One region of the Undibacterium sp. YM2 genome, then DNA from elsewhere that is predicted to be linked to it. Evidence: predicted binding sites of a transcription regulator. Region 1 holds the regulator's gene; each other region holds the start of a gene.
What was found. Region 1 encodes sigma-54, which starts transcription at its own class of promoters, with help from an activator protein. Its sites were predicted from a motif close to TGGCANGNAANCTGCTTT; they were not measured.
Positions count from the first base shown of each region.

Region 2: the regulator sigma-54 is predicted to act here: its motif matches at 2,595-2,612, upstream of UNDYM_RS05660 (ANTAR domain-containing response regulator).
Region 3: the regulator sigma-54 is predicted to act here: its motif matches at 1,777-1,794, upstream of UNDYM_RS00255 (TorF family putative porin).
Region 4: the regulator sigma-54 is predicted to act here: its motif matches at 2,056-2,073, upstream of adh (aldehyde dehydrogenase).

Region 1 is NZ_AP018441.1:493,808-498,562, forward strand. It holds gene hpf (ribosome hibernation-promoting factor, HPF/YfiA family) at 665-1,012, opposite strand; gene UNDYM_RS02385 (RNA polymerase factor sigma-54) at 1,120-2,610, opposite strand; gene lptB (LPS export ABC transporter ATP-binding protein) at 2,622-3,377, opposite strand; gene UNDYM_RS02395 (LptA/OstA family protein) at 3,379-3,948, opposite strand; gene lptC (LPS export ABC transporter periplasmic protein LptC) at 3,963-4,607, opposite strand; gene UNDYM_RS02405 (HAD family hydrolase) at 4,604-4,755, opposite strand, start outside.
Region 2 is NZ_AP018441.1:1,239,751-1,244,505, forward strand. It holds gene ybaK (Cys-tRNA(Pro) deacylase) at 1-148, shown strand, start outside; gene plsY (glycerol-3-phosphate 1-O-acyltransferase PlsY) at 236-901, shown strand; gene UNDYM_RS05650 (cache domain-containing protein) at 998-1,459, shown strand; gene tsaD (tRNA (adenosine(37)-N6)-threonylcarbamoyltransferase complex transferase subunit TsaD) at 1,477-2,505, opposite strand; gene UNDYM_RS05660 (ANTAR domain-containing response regulator) at 2,650-3,327, shown strand; gene UNDYM_RS05665 (CmpA/NrtA family ABC transporter substrate-binding protein) at 3,617-4,755, shown strand, end outside.
Region 3 is NZ_AP018441.1:52,027-56,781, forward strand. It holds gene UNDYM_RS00245 (YifB family Mg chelatase-like AAA ATPase) at 1-1,243, opposite strand, end outside; gene UNDYM_RS00250 (accessory factor UbiK family protein) at 1,256-1,498, opposite strand; gene UNDYM_RS00255 (TorF family putative porin) at 1,946-2,704, shown strand; gene UNDYM_RS00260 (P-II family nitrogen regulator) at 2,719-3,057, shown strand; gene UNDYM_RS00265 (ammonium transporter) at 3,078-4,673, shown strand.
Region 4 is NZ_AP018441.1:5,369,139-5,373,893, forward strand. It holds gene UNDYM_RS24560 (Tex family protein) at 1-1,848, shown strand, start outside; gene adh (aldehyde dehydrogenase) at 2,131-3,651, shown strand; gene UNDYM_RS24570 (DUF779 domain-containing protein) at 3,995-4,384, shown strand; gene UNDYM_RS24575 (sigma-54-dependent Fis family transcriptional regulator) at 4,385-4,755, opposite strand, start outside.

The DNA.
Region 1 (4,755 bases):
CTATTTTAACTTTGTCAGACGAGGGCGTCACGGGGTGTATATGTTTATGAGGAAATAGAGTAAACGCATCATGCTCGTTGCCGTTGCCGTTGCCGTTGCCGTTGCCGTTGCCGTTGCCGTTGCCGTTGAATTTTGGGGTTGCTTTTGACTTTCCGCAGTTCCCATGTGTAGCCGCCATTTGTGCAGTACAGAAAATGGAAAAAGAAGAGCCGCTGTTTGAGCGAAGCGAGTTTCGGATCTTCCCATTTTTTGTACTGCACAAATGGGCACCCCGAAGGGGCGGCTGCGCCTGGGTCGCCTTTCTTTGAATACTTACTTTGGCGACGCAAAGAAAGTATTTCGGCTGCCGGGCCGGGACCCGGCTTGTATCCACGGAGGGCAATCGCTTCAGTCAAAGCGCCACTTGCAATAAGCACCTCGGCATATAACGAACGTCGCTGGATTCCAGCTAAAAGCACGCTGGAATGACGTTAATATAAATGCCGTGAATCAACTAACTCGCAGCTTGTTAAGCAGCGTATGTGACAAACGACAATAAAAGTAAATTATTTATTTTAAATGTCAGAAACTAGACCTACAAAAAACCATGCACCCAACAAAAAGGACGCCTTCTAGCGTCCTTGTTTTGGATGTCCACAACCCTGTTCGGGTAAGGACTGGGGTCTTATGAAGCCGATGCCGGATCAGGTATGTGCTTGATGGCGTCGTGCTGATGGTCTTGAATTTTATCTTTATGCTTGATGACCTGACGATCAAGTTTATCTACCAGTGCATCAATGGCTGCATACAGATCATGCGCCAGACTTTCAACGTGGATATCTTTACCGCTAATATGCAAATTAATGTCAGCTTTGTGTCGTTTTTCCTTTTCCCGGAGCTTGTCCACCGTCAGGATGACGGCGATATCAATGACCTGGTCGAAATGCCGCCTGATACGTTCTAGTTTGGTATGTACATATTCACGAATTGCAGGAGTTACTTCGACGTGGTGTCCACTGATGGTGAGATTCATACTGTGCTCCTATAGTGATGTTGCTTGCTATTACGATACGCTCTCAGCATTTATTAGCCTTGAGCTAAATCATATATAGCAATTCAAACCGTGATTACAAGGACTGCTTACAAAGATTTACGCAAACTCACTGGGGGGATTTTGAGGGCTTCACGGTATTTGGCAACTGTCCGTCGGGCAATTACCATGCCCTGTTCACCCAGCATGTCTGCAATTTTGCTATCAGAGAGTGGGCTTTTCTGGTCTTCTGCTCCTATCAACTGCTTGATGAGTGCACGTATCGCGGTGGAAGAAGCTTCACCCCCTGTTTCCGTCGCGACATGGCTGCCGAAAAAGTACTTCAACTCAAACATGCCATGTGGGGTCAACATGTATTTTTGGGTTGTTACACGTGAGATAGTGCTCTCGTGTAATCCTAGTGTATCAGCAATTTCGCGCAAAACAAGGGGGCGCATTGCAACAGCACCGTGGGTGAAAAAATTGCGTTGCCTTTCGACTATCGCTTGTGCAACGCGCAATATAGTCTCAAAACGTTGCCGCATATTCTTGATCAGCCAGCGTGCTTCCTGCAATTGTGCGCCCATGCCAGCTTCGCCACGGTTTTGCTTCATGATGTTGGCATACATGCTGCTTACCCGCAGCCTGGGCATGACATCCTGATTCAGCATGACTTGCCAGCCGTTACCGGATTTTCTGACGATCACATCAGGTACGACATAGTCAGATTCATCAGCAGCAAAGGCCAGGCCGGGGCGTGGTTTGCACAGGCGAATGACAGTTTGTGCATCGCGCAAATCTTCATCGTCGCAGTCGAAGATTTTCTTGAGTTTGGTGAAATCTCTTTGTGCAAATAAAGTCAGTTGCGTTTCAACAATTTGCAATGCCAGTCTGCGTGTGACGAAAGCAACTTTTGGTAAACGCCTGATTTGCAAGGCCAGGCATTCAGACGGGCTGCGCGCACCGACACCTGCGGGATCAAAGCTTTGCAGCATGTTCAGCGCAAACGCCAGTTCTTCTGGTTCTACGCACAGTTCCAGTGGCAAACTGGCATGTATTTCATCTAATGTTTCGGTCAGGTAACCGTTATTGTCGAGCGCATCGATCATCAGCTCGACCAGGGCACGGTCACGCGGTTCGCGCAGGTTCAGGCGCATCTGTTCCAGCAAGTGTTCACGCAGGGTGATATGGGCTGCACCGAGCTGGGGGCGGCCATCTTCATCATCGCCAGACTTGCTGCCATGCTGCACATCATCAAAGCCCCAGTCTTCTTCGCTGGAGGTGGTGCTGTCATTGCTGATGACGGTTTCTGCATCAGCGGCAGCCGGTTCTGCTGACTTGTCACTGTCTTCTCTTGCTGCCGGTGCTTCCATGCCGGCATCGGCAGAAGTACTGCTGGTATTGATGGCACCGTCGGCCAGCAGGCGTACGGCGTGATCGAGGGGATCATCGACGCGTTCCAGCATGGGATTATCGGTCAGCAGCGTCTCCAGCTCCTGATGCAATTCCAAAGTGGATAACTGCAATAATCGTATCGATTGCTGCAATTGCGGCGTTAAGGCCAGATGTTGTGAGGTACGTAGTTGCAGGCTTTGTTTCATGATGATTCCCGTCACATCCGGAAGTGTTCTCCGAGATAAACGCGACGTACAGATTCATTTTGTATGATGTCGTCAGGCTTGCCGCTGGCAAGTACCGCGCCCTGGTTGATGATATAGGCGTGATCGCAGATGCCCAGGGTTTCGCGCACATTATGGTCGGTGATCAGCACACCGATGCCGCGCTCCTTGAGGAAGCGCACGATGCGCTGGATTTCAATGACGGCGATAGGATCAACACCGGCAAAGGGCTCATCCAGCAAGACAAAGCGAGGATTGGTCGCCAGTGCACGGGCAATTTCGACGCGGCGGCGTTCACCACCTGACAGTGACAGCGCCTGGCTTTCACGTATTTTTTCTATCTGCAAGTCTGCCAGCAGAGCGTTGAGCCTTTGCTCAATTTTTTTGGCACCGAGATATTTGCCTTCACTGTCTTTTTGCAATTCGAGTACGGCACGGATATTGTCTTCCACCGTCAGCTTGCGAAATACCGAAGCTTCCTGTGGCAGGTAAGACAAGCCCAGTACGGCGCGCTCATGGATAGGCAGTTGCGAGATATTCACGTCATCAATCGTGATATCACCAGCGTCGGAAGGTACCAGGCCAACGATCATGTAAAACGAGGTGGTCTTGCCTGCGCCATTCGGCCCCAGCAAACCCACCACCTCGCCACTTTTCAATAGCAGGGAAACATCGCGTACCACCTGGCGCGCGCCATAGCGCTTTTGCAAGCCCTTGACAAGCAAGGTGCTGCTTGACTGTGCTGTCATCTTATTTAGCCTGTTTTTCTGGTTTTGGTTGCAAGGTGATGGTGATATTGCCTGAGCCATCTACATGCTGGCCACTGGTTGAATTCGTGCCAACAAATACGTCATTCTTGCTGTCGTAAGACAGGTATTCACCTTCCTGTTCCTGGGTGACGCGCTTGCCTTCGAGGTAGCGTACCTTGGCCTTGGAAATGAATTTGACGATTTCTGTACTCTGGTTGTATTCAGCACGGTCAGCTTCGCCATCTACCCACAGATCAGGGCCACCATCGCGTTTCTGGCGGAAGGTGACTTTGCGGCCACCGCCACCTGTCAGAACAACAAACTGATCACCATTCGGGGCTTCGGTCACGACAGCACTCTCAGAAGTGACGGTCAGGGTGCCACGCACCAGGGACACACCCTTGGATAATCTGCTGACGCTGGCTTTGCCATCACTGATGCCATAACCGGCTTTGATGATGGTCTCTTTATTACTGTCGGCTTTTTCTGCATTCGCAGAAACACAGGCCAGGCCCAGGCAGGCCAGGCTGATCAAGCGTGTGACGCTAAATGATGTTTTGATCATGTGCATATTCGCTTTCTTGCTTATTTAGTCCCGGTTTTGGGAGCAGGTTCACGTTTCTTGAGTTGAATGTAAACCTTGCTCAGCAATTCCAGGCCTTGGGTTGAATTATTGGCAATCATGCCAGTTGCAGTTGAATGCAGTTTGCCAGTCGTAATTGAAACCGGTTTGTCGGTTTTAACGATGTCTTCGTCCGGCAAGAGCAAAAGATAATCAGACTCCACACGCACAAATTGTGAACTCAGGCCCTCAGGTCTCTCCATGCTGACATTGTCATGCAAGTGAACCTCATCATGCTCGCGCTTGGGTGTGGTCAGTGAAGATTTTTGCGATACAACGGCGAGTTCAGCACGCAGGTGCAGGGGAGGCCTGCCCTGATCAAAGCTGTTGATCTGCGGATGCTTGATTTCTATATTGTCAGTCCGCGGCAAATGCACCAGGCTGTCACCGGTGATATGGTAATTGGCCTTGCCATTGTTAGACAGCCGGATGAAATTGAATTTCTCGACATAGTAATCCGGTGCTGACCTGGCAGAAGTACGGCTTTGCTCATCATCGGCATGGCGACGTATGACTTCCATGACCCAGATGGTGCCCATGGTGATCACGCCCAGCAGGATCACGGCCAGCCAGATGCGGAAGCGGTCTATGGTCATTTGGGGTTTCATGTCAGATATGCTTGTAAAGCCTGTTCATATTTGCCCTGAGCACGCAGGATGAAGTCGCAGACGTCGCGCGCAGCACCCTGGCCGCCACTGGCCCTGGTGATGTACTGCACACGTTGTTGTACTTCAGCATGGGCATTTGGTACGCTGG
Region 2 (4,755 bases), 750 kb from region 1:
CATGCCCATCTATGTGGAGCGCAGCATACTTGCCCTGCCAAAAATTTATATCAATGGTGGCCAGCGCGGCTATCTGATAGGTATAGCTCCCGGCTTGCTGGAAAGTCTCTTGCAGGCACGGCCAGTCGATTGTGCCATCGACGAATGAATCCAGTTTCAAGAATTTTGCGAGGCTGGCTGATTCTGCTACTGGCCTGGCTTATACTTGCGAAGCTTAAAGAAATGAAGGAATAAGATGAATACAATTCTGGCGGCAGTTGCCGCTTACCTGATCGGTTCACTGTCGTTTGCAGTGGTGGTCAGCAAGCTGTTTGGCCTGGCTGATCCGCGCACTTATGGCTCAAAAAACCCGGGCGCGACTAATGTACTGCGTAGCGGGAACAAGGCGGCAGCGATACTGACCCTGTTGGGCGATGCCTTCAAGGGCTGGTTGGCGGTATGGCTGGCAATCCGCTACCAGGATCAGTTTGATTTGGGTGACGCCGGTGTTGCCATCGTTGCCCTGGCAGTATTCATCGGTCATTTGTGGCCAGTGTTTTTCAAGTTCGTTGGCGGCAAGGGCGTAGCGACGGCAGCCGGTATCTTGATCGGCATTGATATCTGGCTGGGTGTGGCGACACTGGTGAGCTGGCTGATGGTGGCGTTTGCTTTCCGTTACTCTTCACTCGCAGCCCTGGTCGCGGCGATATTTGCGCCTTTTTATTATGGTCTCTTGTTTGGGCCTGACATCAAAATGGCGGCCATTGCCGTGATGAGCGGGCTGCTGGTGTATCGCCATAGCCAGAATATCGCGAACCTGATCGCAGGCAAGGAAAGCCGTTTGGGTAGCAAGAAGACGGCAGTGAAAGATGACAAGAAAGACGGCAAGAAAGAAGATAAAACGCAGGACAAGAAAAAATAAGTCTTAAATATTGCAAATAAATCTAGATTATTCGCTACCCCTCACTTATGCTTAAAAAGCTCCATGCTTTTTTATTCATAAATGAGGGGTTTGCTTATGCTGACGCGATTTGTGAAACTTTGGATGGCAGGCTTGTTCACTCTGGGCTTGATGAGTTTTCCGGCCCAGGCGGCAGAGCATGGCAGTGCCAATGAGGCCAAGGCCATGGTGCAAAAAGCCATCGATGCGATGAAAAAGCATGGTGTCGAGGCGACTGTAGCCGAGATCAACAAGCGCGATGGTCAGTATCAGGACCGTGACTTATATGTCGTTGTGTATGACATGAATGGCAAAAATCTCGCCCACCTGAATCCCAAGATGGTAGGCAAGGAGATGTTTGACCTCACCGATGTCGATGGCAAATTTTTTATACGCGAGCGTATAGAACTGGTCAAAGCCAAGGGCAAAGCCTGGCAGGATTATAAATTCGTCAACCCCACGACCAAGCAGATCGAACCCAAGTCCATGTATGTAGAGAAATTCGAGAATGTGATCGTTGGCTGCGGCATCTATAAATAGTGCTGCCGTGGATAAAATCAGGCGGCGATCAATTCCTGTAAAGGCCAGCGCGGCTTCACATTAAATCCGTAATCTTTGGTCGCCAGGCCGGGATTGTTTTTCAGGCGCATGGCACCTGCAAAGGCGATCATTGCACCATTGTCGGTACAGAATTCCAGCTCAGGGTAATACACCTGGAAGCGCTTCTTCGCTGCTGCCGCATTCAGGGACGCGCGCAACTGCTGGTTGGCCCCAACACCACCAGCGATCACCAGACGCTTCAGGCCACTTTCTTTCATCGCGGTGACGCATTTGGCGGTCAGCACTGCGACGATGGCATCGACAAAACCACGCGCAATATTTGCCTTGTCCTGCTCACAGATATTTGATGGATGGTTTTTGACGACTGTCAGCACCGCTGTTTTCAAACCAGAAAAGCTGAAGTTCAGGTCCTTGGAGTGCAGCATGGGACGTGGGAACTGGTAAGCTGCAGGGTCGCCAAATTCTGCCAAGCGCGAGATAGCCGGTCCACCGGGGTAAGACAGGCCCAGCAATTTGGCTGACTTGTCAAAAGCTTCACCTGCAGCATCGTCCAGGGTTTCGCCCAGTAACTGGTAACGACCAACGCCATCCACCCGCATCAACTGGGTATGCCCGCCAGAGACCAGCAGGGCGATAAAGGGGAACTCCGGTGGCTGGCTGGCGAGCAAGGGGGACAGCAAATGGCCTTCCAGGTGATGGACACCGAGCACGGGCTTATCGAGTGCCATACCGAGGCCGCAGGCAACCGCGGCACCAACCAGCAGGGCCCCGGCCAGGCCAGGCCCCTGGGTATAGGCAATCGCATCGATGGCCTGTTTGTCTGTGCCAGACTTAGTCAGCACTTCAGTCAGCAGGGGCAGGGCGCGGCGTATATGGTCGCGTGACGCCAGTTCAGGCACGACACCACCATATTCCTGGTGCATGGCGATTTGCGAATGCAGGGCATGCGCAAGCAGGCCGCGCTCTGTGTCATACAGGGCCAGGCCGGTTTCGTCACAGGAGGATTCAACGCCGAGAACTATCATATCTGTTTCTAAGTAAGGGAAAAGCAAGCGAATGACATAGGCATGGCAAGAATGCAAGTGATTGTCCGCTTGTATTCCAGCGCAGGGATTGGTGTGATTCTTGCTATTGCTGGTAAACGTAATTATATCTGGCATGGGCCATCAATGCGCGGCAAAGCAAATACTGACGAAGCGACAACACCGGCAACACCAGCATCAACCAGTCTGCGGATTGTGGTGGTGAACACGGTCATCCAGCGCGAAGACGAGTTGCAGGAACACGCCCAGGCACAATTGGCCCGCTCCCGCGCCTTGCGCATAGGCTTGCTGCAAGCGGGTTATAACATCATCGCGGTTATTCCTGGCGACATCTATATGAGCGAGCGCATCGCCCAGTTGCAGCCAGACATGATCATTATTGATGCCGAGTCTGATTCGCGTGATGTGCTGGAACACATGGTCATGCTGACCCGCGATGCGCCTCGCCCCATCGTCTTGTTCACTGAAGATGGCAACCAGTCGAACATGGCTGCAGCCATGGAAGCTGGCGTCTCGGCCTATGTAGTTGCCGGTTTGCATTCTGAGCGCATCAAGCCTGTGCTGGATGTTGCCATGGCGCGCTTCAATGCAGATCAAAAGCTGCGTAGCGAATTATCCGATACCAAGGCCAAGCTGCAGGAGCGCAAAACCATAGAACGTGCCAAGGGTTTGCTGATGGAGCGCCATCATCTTTCAGAAAACGAGGCCTATCAAAAAATGCGCAAGCAAGCCATGGAAAAGAACCTGAAGCTGGTCGATCTGGCGCAGCGCATGCTGGATGTGGCGGATTTGCTCGGTGGCTGATCTGCTTTGCGCATGGAAATGGTGCATTGCGTCATTTAAGTGCGCGTCAGTTGGTGTTTTTCAGGGATTTTTATGTCACCACGCTGGCCTGAGGATAAGAGTCTTTTAATTTGAGCTGGCACGGCAATTGCTGTAGCTAAAGAAAGTGCCAAAGCTGGTGCTTAAGAAAAAATGTGAGTCTGACTAACGGCGGCCACCTCACAAGACAAAGGTGTCTTTCCATACGGTTTATCCGTGGTGGAACGACACCTTTTTTCATTATAGAAATCAATTTAGCTGGAGTGCAGACATGTCGAATCAGGAAACTTCTAATCATCTCATCAAGACGCAGGTAGAAAATGAACCTAATTTTAAACGTCGCAGTTTCTTGCAAACTGCTGCACTGGCAAGCGGGGCAGGCATCATGGGCTTGAGTACTGGTGGGGTATGGGCTGCGGGATCAGACAAGCCAGAAAAAGAAGAAGTGCACATAGGCTTCATTCCTCTGACGGATTGCGCTTCGGTGGTGATGGCATCGGTGCTGGGTTTTGATAAAAAGTACGGTATCAAGATTATCCCGAGCAAAGAATCTTCCTGGGCCAGCGTGCGTGACAAACTCGTCAATGGCGAACTCGATGCTGCCCATGTTTTATATGGTTTGATTTATGGCGTACAGCTTGGGGTAGGCGGGAATAAAAAAGACATGGCCGTGCTGATGACGCTGAACAATAACGGCCAGGCCATTACCTTGTCGAAGAAGCTGGCAGAGAAAGGCGCTGTAGATGGCGCGGGTCTGGCCAAGCTCATGCAAAGCGACAAGCGCGAATATACTTTCGCCCAGACTTTCCCTACCGGCACCCATGCGATGTGGTTGTATTACTGGCTGGCAGCACATGGTATCAACCCCATGAAAGATGCCAAGGTGATAACCGTGCCACCACCGCAAATGGTGGCAAATATGCGGGTCGGTAATATGGATGGTTATTGCGTAGGTGAGCCCTGGAATCACAGGGCAATTGCCGACGGCATAGGCATTACGGCCACAACGACACAGGACATCTGGAAAGATCATCCAGAAAAAGTTTTGGGTACCACTTCTGAATTCGTACAGAAATATCCAAACACGGCGCGGGCAGTTGTCGCCGCTATTCTCGATGCCAGCCGCTGGATAGACGCGTCCTTGTCCAACAAGACCAAGATGGCAGAAACCATTGCCGACAAATCCTATGTAAACACCTCGGTCGATGTCATCAATCAGCGCATTCTGGGACGCTATCAAAATGGCTTGGGCAAGACTTGGGACGACCCTAACTACATGAAATTTTTTAATGACGGTGCAGTGAATTTCCCTTACCTGTCTGATGGCATGTGGTTCCTGACCCAGCACAAGCGCTGGGGTTTATTGAAGGCGGATCCCGATTACCTGGCGGTGGCAAAAGCGGTTAACCG
Region 3 (4,755 bases), 440 kb from region 1:
TACTGGCACTGGCCTCGCCATCGGCCTGCTTGAGCAAGTCCGCATGCGGCAGTGCGCCGACTTGTATCTGCATGTCTATGCGGTCCAGCAAAGGGCCGGATATCCTGTCCTGATAGCGGGCGATGATGTCCGGTGTACAACGGCATTTGCCATTGCTGTGCCCGAAGTAGCCGCACGGACATGGGTTCATGGCCGCTATTAATTGAAAGCGTGCCGGGAAATCTGCCTGCCGCGCCGCGCGTGAGATGGTAATGTGGCCAGATTCCAGAGGTTCACGTAAAACTTCCAGCACTTTTCTATCGAATTCCGGAAGTTCGTCGAGGAAGAGCACCCCCCTGTGAGCCAGAGAAATCTCTCCTGGCCTTGGTGTTCCGCCGCCACCAACTAATGCTACGGCAGATGCTGTGTGATGGGGTGCCCTGTATGGTCTCGCCTTCCATTTCTCTATGGAAAAACCGGAAGTCAGGGACTGTACTGCGGCTGATTCCAGGGCTTCCTGATCTGTCATGGTCGGCAAGATGCCGGGGAAGCGGGCTGCCAGCATCGATTTGCCCGTGCCTGGCGGCCCCATCAGAAGTACCGAATGTGAGCCTGCTGCTGCTACTTCCAGTGCCCGTTTGGCCTGTAACTGGCCTTTGACCTCCGCAAAGTCAGCATATTTGGGGCGACTGGGTCTGGAGGCAGGGCGGTGACGTGCCAGTCTTTGTTCACCATCGACGCCAGCGAAGTGAGCGCATACCTGTAGCAGCGAATCAGCGGGATAAATCGCAGCATCGCTGACCAGCGCCGCTTCATCGGCGTTCGTGCGTGGCAATATGAAGGCGGGTTCTTGTGCCGAGTGTTGCTGGCTTTTGCATATCGCAAACGTCATTGCCAGTGCGCCGCGTATCGGCCGCAGTTCGCCTGATAAGGATAGCTCACCGGCAAATTCATATTGTTCCAGCGCATCTCCGGGGATTTGTCCGGATGCGGCCAGAATACCCAGCGCGATAGGCAAATCAAAGCGGCCAGATTCCTTCGGCAAATCAGCAGGTGCCAAATTCACTGTGATGCGCTTGTTTGGGAACTCAAAGCGGGCATTTTGCAGGGCGGCCCTGACCCTGTCCTTGGATTCCTTGACTTCGGTTTCGGGCAGGCCAACGATAGTGAAGGCGGGCAGGCCATTGGCCAGATGCACTTCCACAGTCACCTGTGGCGCATCCATGCCATTCAGGGCGCGGCTTTTGAGTACGGCTAAGGACATGCGGTCTGCGGCTTAATCGTCTTTTTGTTGTGCTTCGAGTGCGGCCACGCGTGCTTCCAGGGCTTCGAGCTTGGCGCGGGTTTTGGCCAGCACTTGTGCCTGGATATCAAATTCTTCCCGCGTCACCAGGTCCAGCTTGGAAAACCCCTGGCTCATCATGGCCTTGACGTTTTTTTCTATGTCTTTGGCTGGCGAGTTTTCGATTGCCTGGCTGATTTTGGCCTGCATGTCATTAAAGAAATTTTGCTTGTCCATTTTTATCCTCTATCTTGTAATTGCACATCTTTGGTGCAAATCATGCTTTGCCACTTTTTTGTGCGAATTTGTTCTTGCCCGCAATTGGTGCGTAAAGCTGTTTTTTTGCTTGCAAATTTACCTATGTGGCAATGATAGCGCATCTTGCCCAAGCTGCTACTGGTATTGCAGCGCAATATAAAAATCAGGCTGTGCTCAGGGTTTAGCAGGCTGTATGCATATTAATACACTCTGGGTTCACCGCCTTGTCTCCAATTCAATGATGGTCTGATCCTGGTTGGCACGACTCCTGCTAACAGAGAAGGGAAATAAGAATTTAAGAGTTTGCCTGATGCAAGCAGTGGGTACGCAAATGGTCATAAGTGTCTATGCGTGTCGCTATGAGCTGAACACAGATTCTGTCCAGGGTTCAATCTAATCAAATCTTAATCAATAGGGGGAAGCGCAATGAAAAAACTAGTAATCGCCGCTGCTGTAGCCACAACATTCTTTGGTGGTTTTGCCCAGGCAGAAGATGCCAAGCCAGAAGCCAAGCCAGACAATGAAGTCAGCTTTAATATTGGTGTGGTCAGCGAATACCGCTATCGTGCAATTTCGCAATCACGTCTTGACCCTGCGCTGCAGGGTGGCGCTGACTATGTCCACAACCCTAGCGGTTTTTATGCAGGTACATGGTTGTCCACCATCAAATGGACCAAGGACGCAGGTGGAGGTGGCGATCTTGAATGGGATTTGTATGCCGGTAAAAAAGGCGAGATCACCAAGGATGTAAGTTATGACGTTGGTGTCCTGTCTTATGTATACCCCTCCAATGGCCTGAACAAGGTTGCCGGTTTTGCTGATGCCAACACAACAGAAATCTACGGCCAGGTGGGCATGGGTCCTGCTTATATCAAGTATTCACACTCCGTTACCAATTTGTTCGGTTTTATCGACAGCAAGAACAGTGGTTACCTGGACCTGGGTGCAAACATTGAGCTGCCTGAAGGTTATACGCTGGCCTTGCATGCTGGCCATCAGACCATCAAGAACAATGGTGCCTATTCTTATTCCGATTGGAAAATTGGTGTGAATAAAGAGTTTTTTGGTGTGAACTTTGGTATTGCAGCGCTGGGCACGAATGCAGAGAAAAAACTGTATGTCACACCAGCAGGCAAGTTCACAGGCAAAACGACACTGGTATTGTCTGCAGTTAAAACATTCTAATATTCGAGGCGAGCATGAAACTGATTACCGCAATTATCAAGCCTTTTAAGCTGGATGAGGTCCGTGAGGCTTTATCCACCATAGGCGTACAAGGTATTACCGTGACCGAGGTGAAGGGCTTTGGTCGTCAGAAAGGTCACACTGAGTTGTACCGTGGTGCCGAGTATGTAGTTGATTTCCTGCCCAAGACAAAAATTGAAGCTGCCGTGGATGACGCCATTGTCGATCGCGCCATCGAAGCAATAGAAACCGCAGCCCGTACCGGCAAGATTGGTGACGGCAAGATTTTTGTCTATGACTTGCAACAAGTTGTGCGTATCCGTACCGGTGAAACCGGTAACGACGCACTCTGATAGCTAACCAGGGAGTTCACATGAAAAAATTGTTGAAGAACATGCTGGCGGGGGCTGCTTTGCTGGTCACTGTCGGTTTCACCTCTGTCGCCTCAGCGCAGGATGCCTCGGCCAAAGCTGAACCTGCGGCAGCTTCTGCTGCCTCGGTTACCGCGTCGGCCAGCGCTTCTGCACCTGCAGCGGCCCCGGCCCCGGCCCCGGCTTCTGCCGCTGTGGTGGCGCCTGCTTCTGCCCCGGCAGCGGCGGCTGACCCTGCGGCAGCCAGTGCTGCTGCCGCACCGGCACCAACGCCAAATAAAGGCGACACTGCCTGGATGATGGTTGCCACCCTGCTGGTCATCCTGATGACCATCCCTGGCCTTGCTTTGTTCTACGGCGGCCTGGTCCGTTCCAAGAACATGCTGTCTATCCTGATGCAGGTCTTCATGATCTTCGCCGTGATTATTGTTCTGTGGTGTATCTATGGTTATTCACTGGCATTTACTGAAGGTGGCAGGTTCATCGGTTCGTTTGACCGCCTGTTCCTGAAGGGTATCTGGGACCCGGCCAAGGCAACATTTGCTACGGCTGCGACATTCAGCAAAGGCGTAGTGATTCCTGAGTTTGCTTATGTGGCCTTCCAGGCGACCTTTGCAGCCATCACTTGCGGTCTGATCATTGGTGCTTTTGCAGAGCGTGCAAAATTCACTGCTGTACTGCTGTTCGTGGTCTTGTGGTTCACTTTCAGCTACCTGCCTATCGCTCACATGGTCTGGTTCTGGACTGGTCCTGATGCGATCAAGGATGCTGCAACTGCAGCAACTGAATTGGTCAAAGGCGGCTTCTTGCAACAAAAAACCGCGCTGGACTTCGCTGGTGGTACCGTCGTGCATATCAATGCCGCGGTCGCCGGTCTGGTTGGTGCTTACCTGATAGGCAAACGTGTAGGCTATGGTAAAGAATCCATGGCTCCACATTCCCTGACAATGACGATGATAGGTGCGTCGCTGTTGTGGGTGGGCTGGTTTGGTTTCAATGCCGGTTCCGCACTGGAAGCAGGCGATGTCGCAGCACTGGCTTTCATCAATACTTTGCTGGCAACGGCTGCAGCAACTGTGTCATGGGTATTTGGTGAGTGGATGTCCAAAGGCAAGCCTTCCATGCTGGGTGGTGCATCCGGTGCGGTAGCTGGTCTGGTTGCGATTACCCCTGCTTGCGGCTTCGTCGGTCCTATGGGCGCCCTGATCATTGGTCTGCTGGCAGGTATCGTTTGCCTGTGGGGTGTCAATGGCCTCAAGCGTTTGCTGGGTGCAGATGATTCCCTCGACGTCTTTGGTGTGCATGGTGTGGGCGGTATCCTGGGTGCCTTGCTGACTGGTGTGTTTGCTGCACCATCCCTCGGCGGTCAAGGTATATTCGACTATGTCACCAACAAAATGTCGGCTGATCCTTACGATATCTTCGGTCAGGTCATGACACAGGCGACTGCAGTTGGCACGACCATCATCTGGTCAGGCGTCGTGTCTTTCGTGGCTTACAAACTGGTAGACCTGGTAGTTGGCCTGCGTGTACCGGAGGATGAAGAACGTGAAGGTCTGGACATCACCAGCCATGGTGAGTCTGCCTACCACTCTTGATTCGGTTGTTGATCTGAATCGCGATCTGAGTAACAAGTTTTGCCCAGCCTGTATATGATCCTTCGATCAGGCTGGGGCAGTA
Region 4 (4,755 bases), 1.6 Mb from region 1:
GGTGCACGCCAGATCCTGATGGAACGCTTTGCCGAAGATGCGACCCTGTTGCAAGCCCTGCGTGAATACCTGAATGACCACGGCATTGTGGAATCCAAGGTCGTTGCTGGCAAAGAAGAAGCCGGTGAAAAATTCGCCGATTACTTCGATTATTCAGAAACCCTGGGCACTATCCCTTCTCACCGCGCCCTGGCCCTGTTCCGTGGCCGCCGCGAAGAAATGCTGACTGTGACTCTGCGTCTCGACAGCGAAGAAGAAAAACCAAAATGGGATGCGCCGCTGAACCCTTGCGAAAGCCGCATCGCTGCCCGCTTTGGCGTCAGCCAGAAAGACCGCCCTGCCGACAAATGGCTGGTCGATACTGTACGCTGGGCCTGGCGCGTCAAGGTCTTCATGCATCTCGATACTGAGCTGATGGGCAAGCTGCGCGAAACCGCAGAAATTGAAGCCATCAATGTATTTGCACGCAACCTCAAAGCCCTGCTGCTGGCAGCACCTGCTGGCCCACGCGCCACCATGGGTCTTGATCCTGGTCTGCGTACCGGCGTTAAGGTGGCGATCGTGGATGCCACTGGCAAGGTCGTTGAGCATGCGACCATTTACCCGCATCAGCCGCGCAATGACTGGGATGGTTCGCTGCAGGTATTGTCGCAACTGGCGGCCAAGCATAATGTATCGCTGATCTCCATCGGCAATGGCACGGCTTCGCGTGAAACCGACAAGCTGGCCGGCGATTTGATCAAGCTAAAGCCTGAACTCAAGCTAACCAAGATCGTGGTCTCTGAAGCTGGCGCATCTGTGTATTCTGCCTCTGAATTTGCATCCAAAGAATTGCCTGACCTGGACGTCTCCATCCGTGGTGCGGTATCAATTGCACGTCGCCTGCAAGACCCGCTGGCTGAGCTGGTGAAGATTGATCCTAAATCCATCGGCGTAGGCCAGTACCAGCATGATGTCAGTCAATCACAACTGGCGCGCTCGCTTGATGCCGTCGTTGAAGATTGCGTGAATGCGGTTGGTGTCGATGTGAATACGGCTTCTGCCCCTTTGCTGGCCCGCGTGTCTGGGCTGTCATCCAGCGTGGCGCAAAGCATCGTCAATTTCCGCGATGCCAAGGGCATGTTCAACTCGCGTTCTGACCTGCGTGCAGTACCGCGCCTGGGCGACAAGACTTTTGAGCAGGCTGCCGGTTTCTTGCGCATCATGAATGGCAGCAACCCGCTGGATGCTTCTGCAGTCCACCCTGAATCTTATCCGCTGGTAGAAAAAATCCTGGCTGATATCAAGAAGGATGTGAAGGGTGTCATCGGTGATGCTGGCTTGCTGAAGTCTTTGAATCCAGCCAAATACGCCGATGAAAAATTTGGTGTACCTACGATTACTGACATCATCCGCGAGCTGGAAAAACCAGGCCGTGACCCGCGTCCAGAATTCACTACCGCCACCTTCAAGGACGGCGTAGAAGAAATCAAGGATTTGCGCCCTGATATGATTTTGGAAGGCGTGGTCACCAACGTTGCCGCCTTTGGCGCTTTCGTTGATATTGGTGTGCATCAGGATGGTCTGGTACATATCTCTGCCTTGTCCAACACCTTCGTCAAGGACCCGCATACAGTCGTCAAGGCTGGCCAGGTCGTCAAGGTGAAAGTGCTAGAAGTCGATGTCAAACGCCAGCGTATCGCCCTGACCATGCGCCTGAGCGATGCAGCGCCTGTCGCTGGCAGCAAGCCTGAACAGCGTGGTGACCGCAATGATGCCAAGCGTCTCAATCAACACCGTTCACAAGCCCAGGCACCAGCACCTGCTGGCAACGCGATGGCAGCGGCGTTTGCGAAATTGCGTGGGTAAGTAATAAGCAAGCACTAAACTAGTTGATCAGACTGTCCCAAATTGTGACAGTCTGATCTGTGTTGCGAAATAATGTGACACCTTGATTTGTCATTCCTCTCTCCTCCGCAAATCCGTCATTAGCATCGGCAGTCATTCTCCCTCTGCACCTTCTCCCTCGCTAATCTGTACCTGCTGTATTTTTCCGCAAGGAAAATATTTTAGCCATGGCATGCCGTTTGCGTTGTTATCCCCGTGTCGCAGCTTATGCACACCATCTAATAAACAACGGAGACCACCATCATGAACATGGCAGACATCAGCAAACTCGGTATCAGCAATCCTTTCGCCAAACGCTACGATAATTTCATAGGCGGCAAATTTGTGGGCCCGGTCAAGGGTGAATATTTCGAGAATATCAGCCCCGTCATCGGCCAGGCTTTTTGCGAAGTCGCGCGTTCAACCGCAGAAGACGTGGAGCTGGCACTCGATGCTGCCCATGCCGCCAAGAAAGCCTGGGGCAAGACCTCGCTTGCTGAGCGCTCGAACATCCTGAATAGAATTGCAGACCGCATGGAAGCCAACCTCAGCCTGCTGGCAACGGCAGAGACCATAGACAATGGCAAACCCATACGCGAAACCATGGCGGCGGATATTCCTCTGGCGATTGATCACTTCCGCTATTTCGCTGGCTGCATACGGGCGCAGGAAGGTACTGTCGCGCAAATCGATGACCAAACTTATGCCTATCACTTCCATGAACCGCTGGGTGTCGTCGGCCAGATCATTCCATGGAATTTCCCTATCCTGATGGCGGTGTGGAAGATGGCACCGGCACTGGCCGCAGGCAATTGCATCGTCCTCAAACCGGCAGAGCAAACACCAGCATCCATCATGGTGTTGATTGATTTGATCAAGGATTTATTGCCGCCTGGCGTCTTGAATATCGTGAATGGCTTTGGCCTGGAAGCTGGCAAGCCACTGGCTACCAGCAAGCGCATTGCCAAGATTGCCTTCACTGGTGAAACCGGCACTGGTCGCCTGATCATGCAGTATGCATCGCAAAACATCATCCCTGTCACGCTGGAACTTGGTGGAAAATCACCGAATATTTTCTTCGCCGACGTCCTGGATCAGGACGATGCCTTTTTCGACAAATGCCTGGAAGGTTTTGCCATGTTCGCGCTGAACCAGGGCGAAGTTTGCACCTGTCCATCACGCGTGCTGATACAGGAATCTATCTATGACCAGTTCATGGCCAGGGCCATCAAGCGCGTGGCGGCCATCAAGCAGGGTAATCCTCTCGACAGCACCACCATGATAGGTGCGCAGGCTTCACAGGAACAACTGGAAAAGATTTTGTCCTATCTGGACATAGGCAAACAGGAAGGCGCACAACTCTTGCTGGGTGGCGAAAGGAATATGCTGGATGGTGACCTGGCCAAGGGTTATTACGTGAAGCCGACTATCTTCCAGGGTCACAACAAGATGCGCATCTTCCAGGAAGAAATCTTTGGCCCTGTCGTATCGGTCACTACCTTCAAGGATGAAGAAGAGGCGATATCAATTGCCAACGACACCTTGTACGGTCTGGGTTCTGGCCTGTGGACACGCGACGGCTCCCGCGCCTTCCGCGTGGGCCGCGCCATCGAAGCTGGCCGCGTGTGGACCAATTGCTACCACCTGTATCCAGCGCATGCAGCATTTGGCGGCTATAAACAATCCGGCATAGGACGCGAGAATCACAAGATGATGCTGGATCATTATCAACAGACTAAAAACCTGCTGGTGAGCTATAACCCTAATGCGATGGGGTTCTTTTAGTAGTCATTAAGTTCAAGACCTCTCAATACAGAGATGCAGAGAGGGGAATGTGGCCTGCATTTCATGAAACTAGGTCAACGTGAACCTGCATTTTCTGAGACTTTCTAAAATCCGGTGTATAGCCTCTTCCCCTTCAAGGGGATATTTGTGGGAATTCGCAAAGCATTGCTTTGCGCCACAAATATCTAAGCCGCATGCAAGCGGCGCAGTGGAATGGGCGGGATGGGGATGGGGTTCTTCCGCCAGCGGAATACATAGTCGATCAACCGAAACCCATCCCCACCCTAGCCTTCCCCTTGAAGGGGAGGGAATTTATACATAATTTATCGGAGTACAGGAAAAAATGACCACTATCCCCGCTCGCGTCACCGCTACTCCCGCTGCGCTGGAATTTATCAGCGCGCTACAAACAAAATACGGCCCGCTATTATTTTTCCAGTCTGGCGGTTGCTGCGACGGCAGTTCACCCTTGTGTTACGCCAGGAATGAATACGGCATCGGTAATGCCGATGTGTATCTGGGCGATCTGGATGGCACACCGTTTTATATGGGTAGCGATCAGTTTGAGTACTGGCGGCACACGCAACTGATCATTGATGTCGTCAATGGTATGGGTGGCATGTTTTCACTTGACAATGGCACGGGCAAACGTTTCCTGACGCGCTCGCGCCTGTTTACCGATGAAGAGAATGATTTGCTGGGTACGGCGGTTTTACACGGCCCGCAAGCTTGATCAGTCAATCTTCAAAGCGGCCAGCTTGCGGTAAATTGTATTGCGCGACACCCCCAAGGCCTTGGCCGCAGCAGTGACATTGCCCTGATGCTGTTGCAGGGTCTGTTGTATGGCATCCATTTCCAGCGCATCGAGACTGGCTGGTGTTTGACTCAAGGCCATGGCTGCGGGTTTCTGTACCACATCCATATCTTCCAGAAAATCCTCGGGCAAATGTTCGAGACGGATTTCCATATCGGCGTCCGTCATGACGATGGCGGTGCGCAGGAGATTCGTCAACTGGCGGAAGTTGCCTGGCCAGCCATGGGCATGAAATAACTGCATGACTGCAGGCGCTATCCTGTATTGCCTTCCTTCGCTTTCTGTCGCCA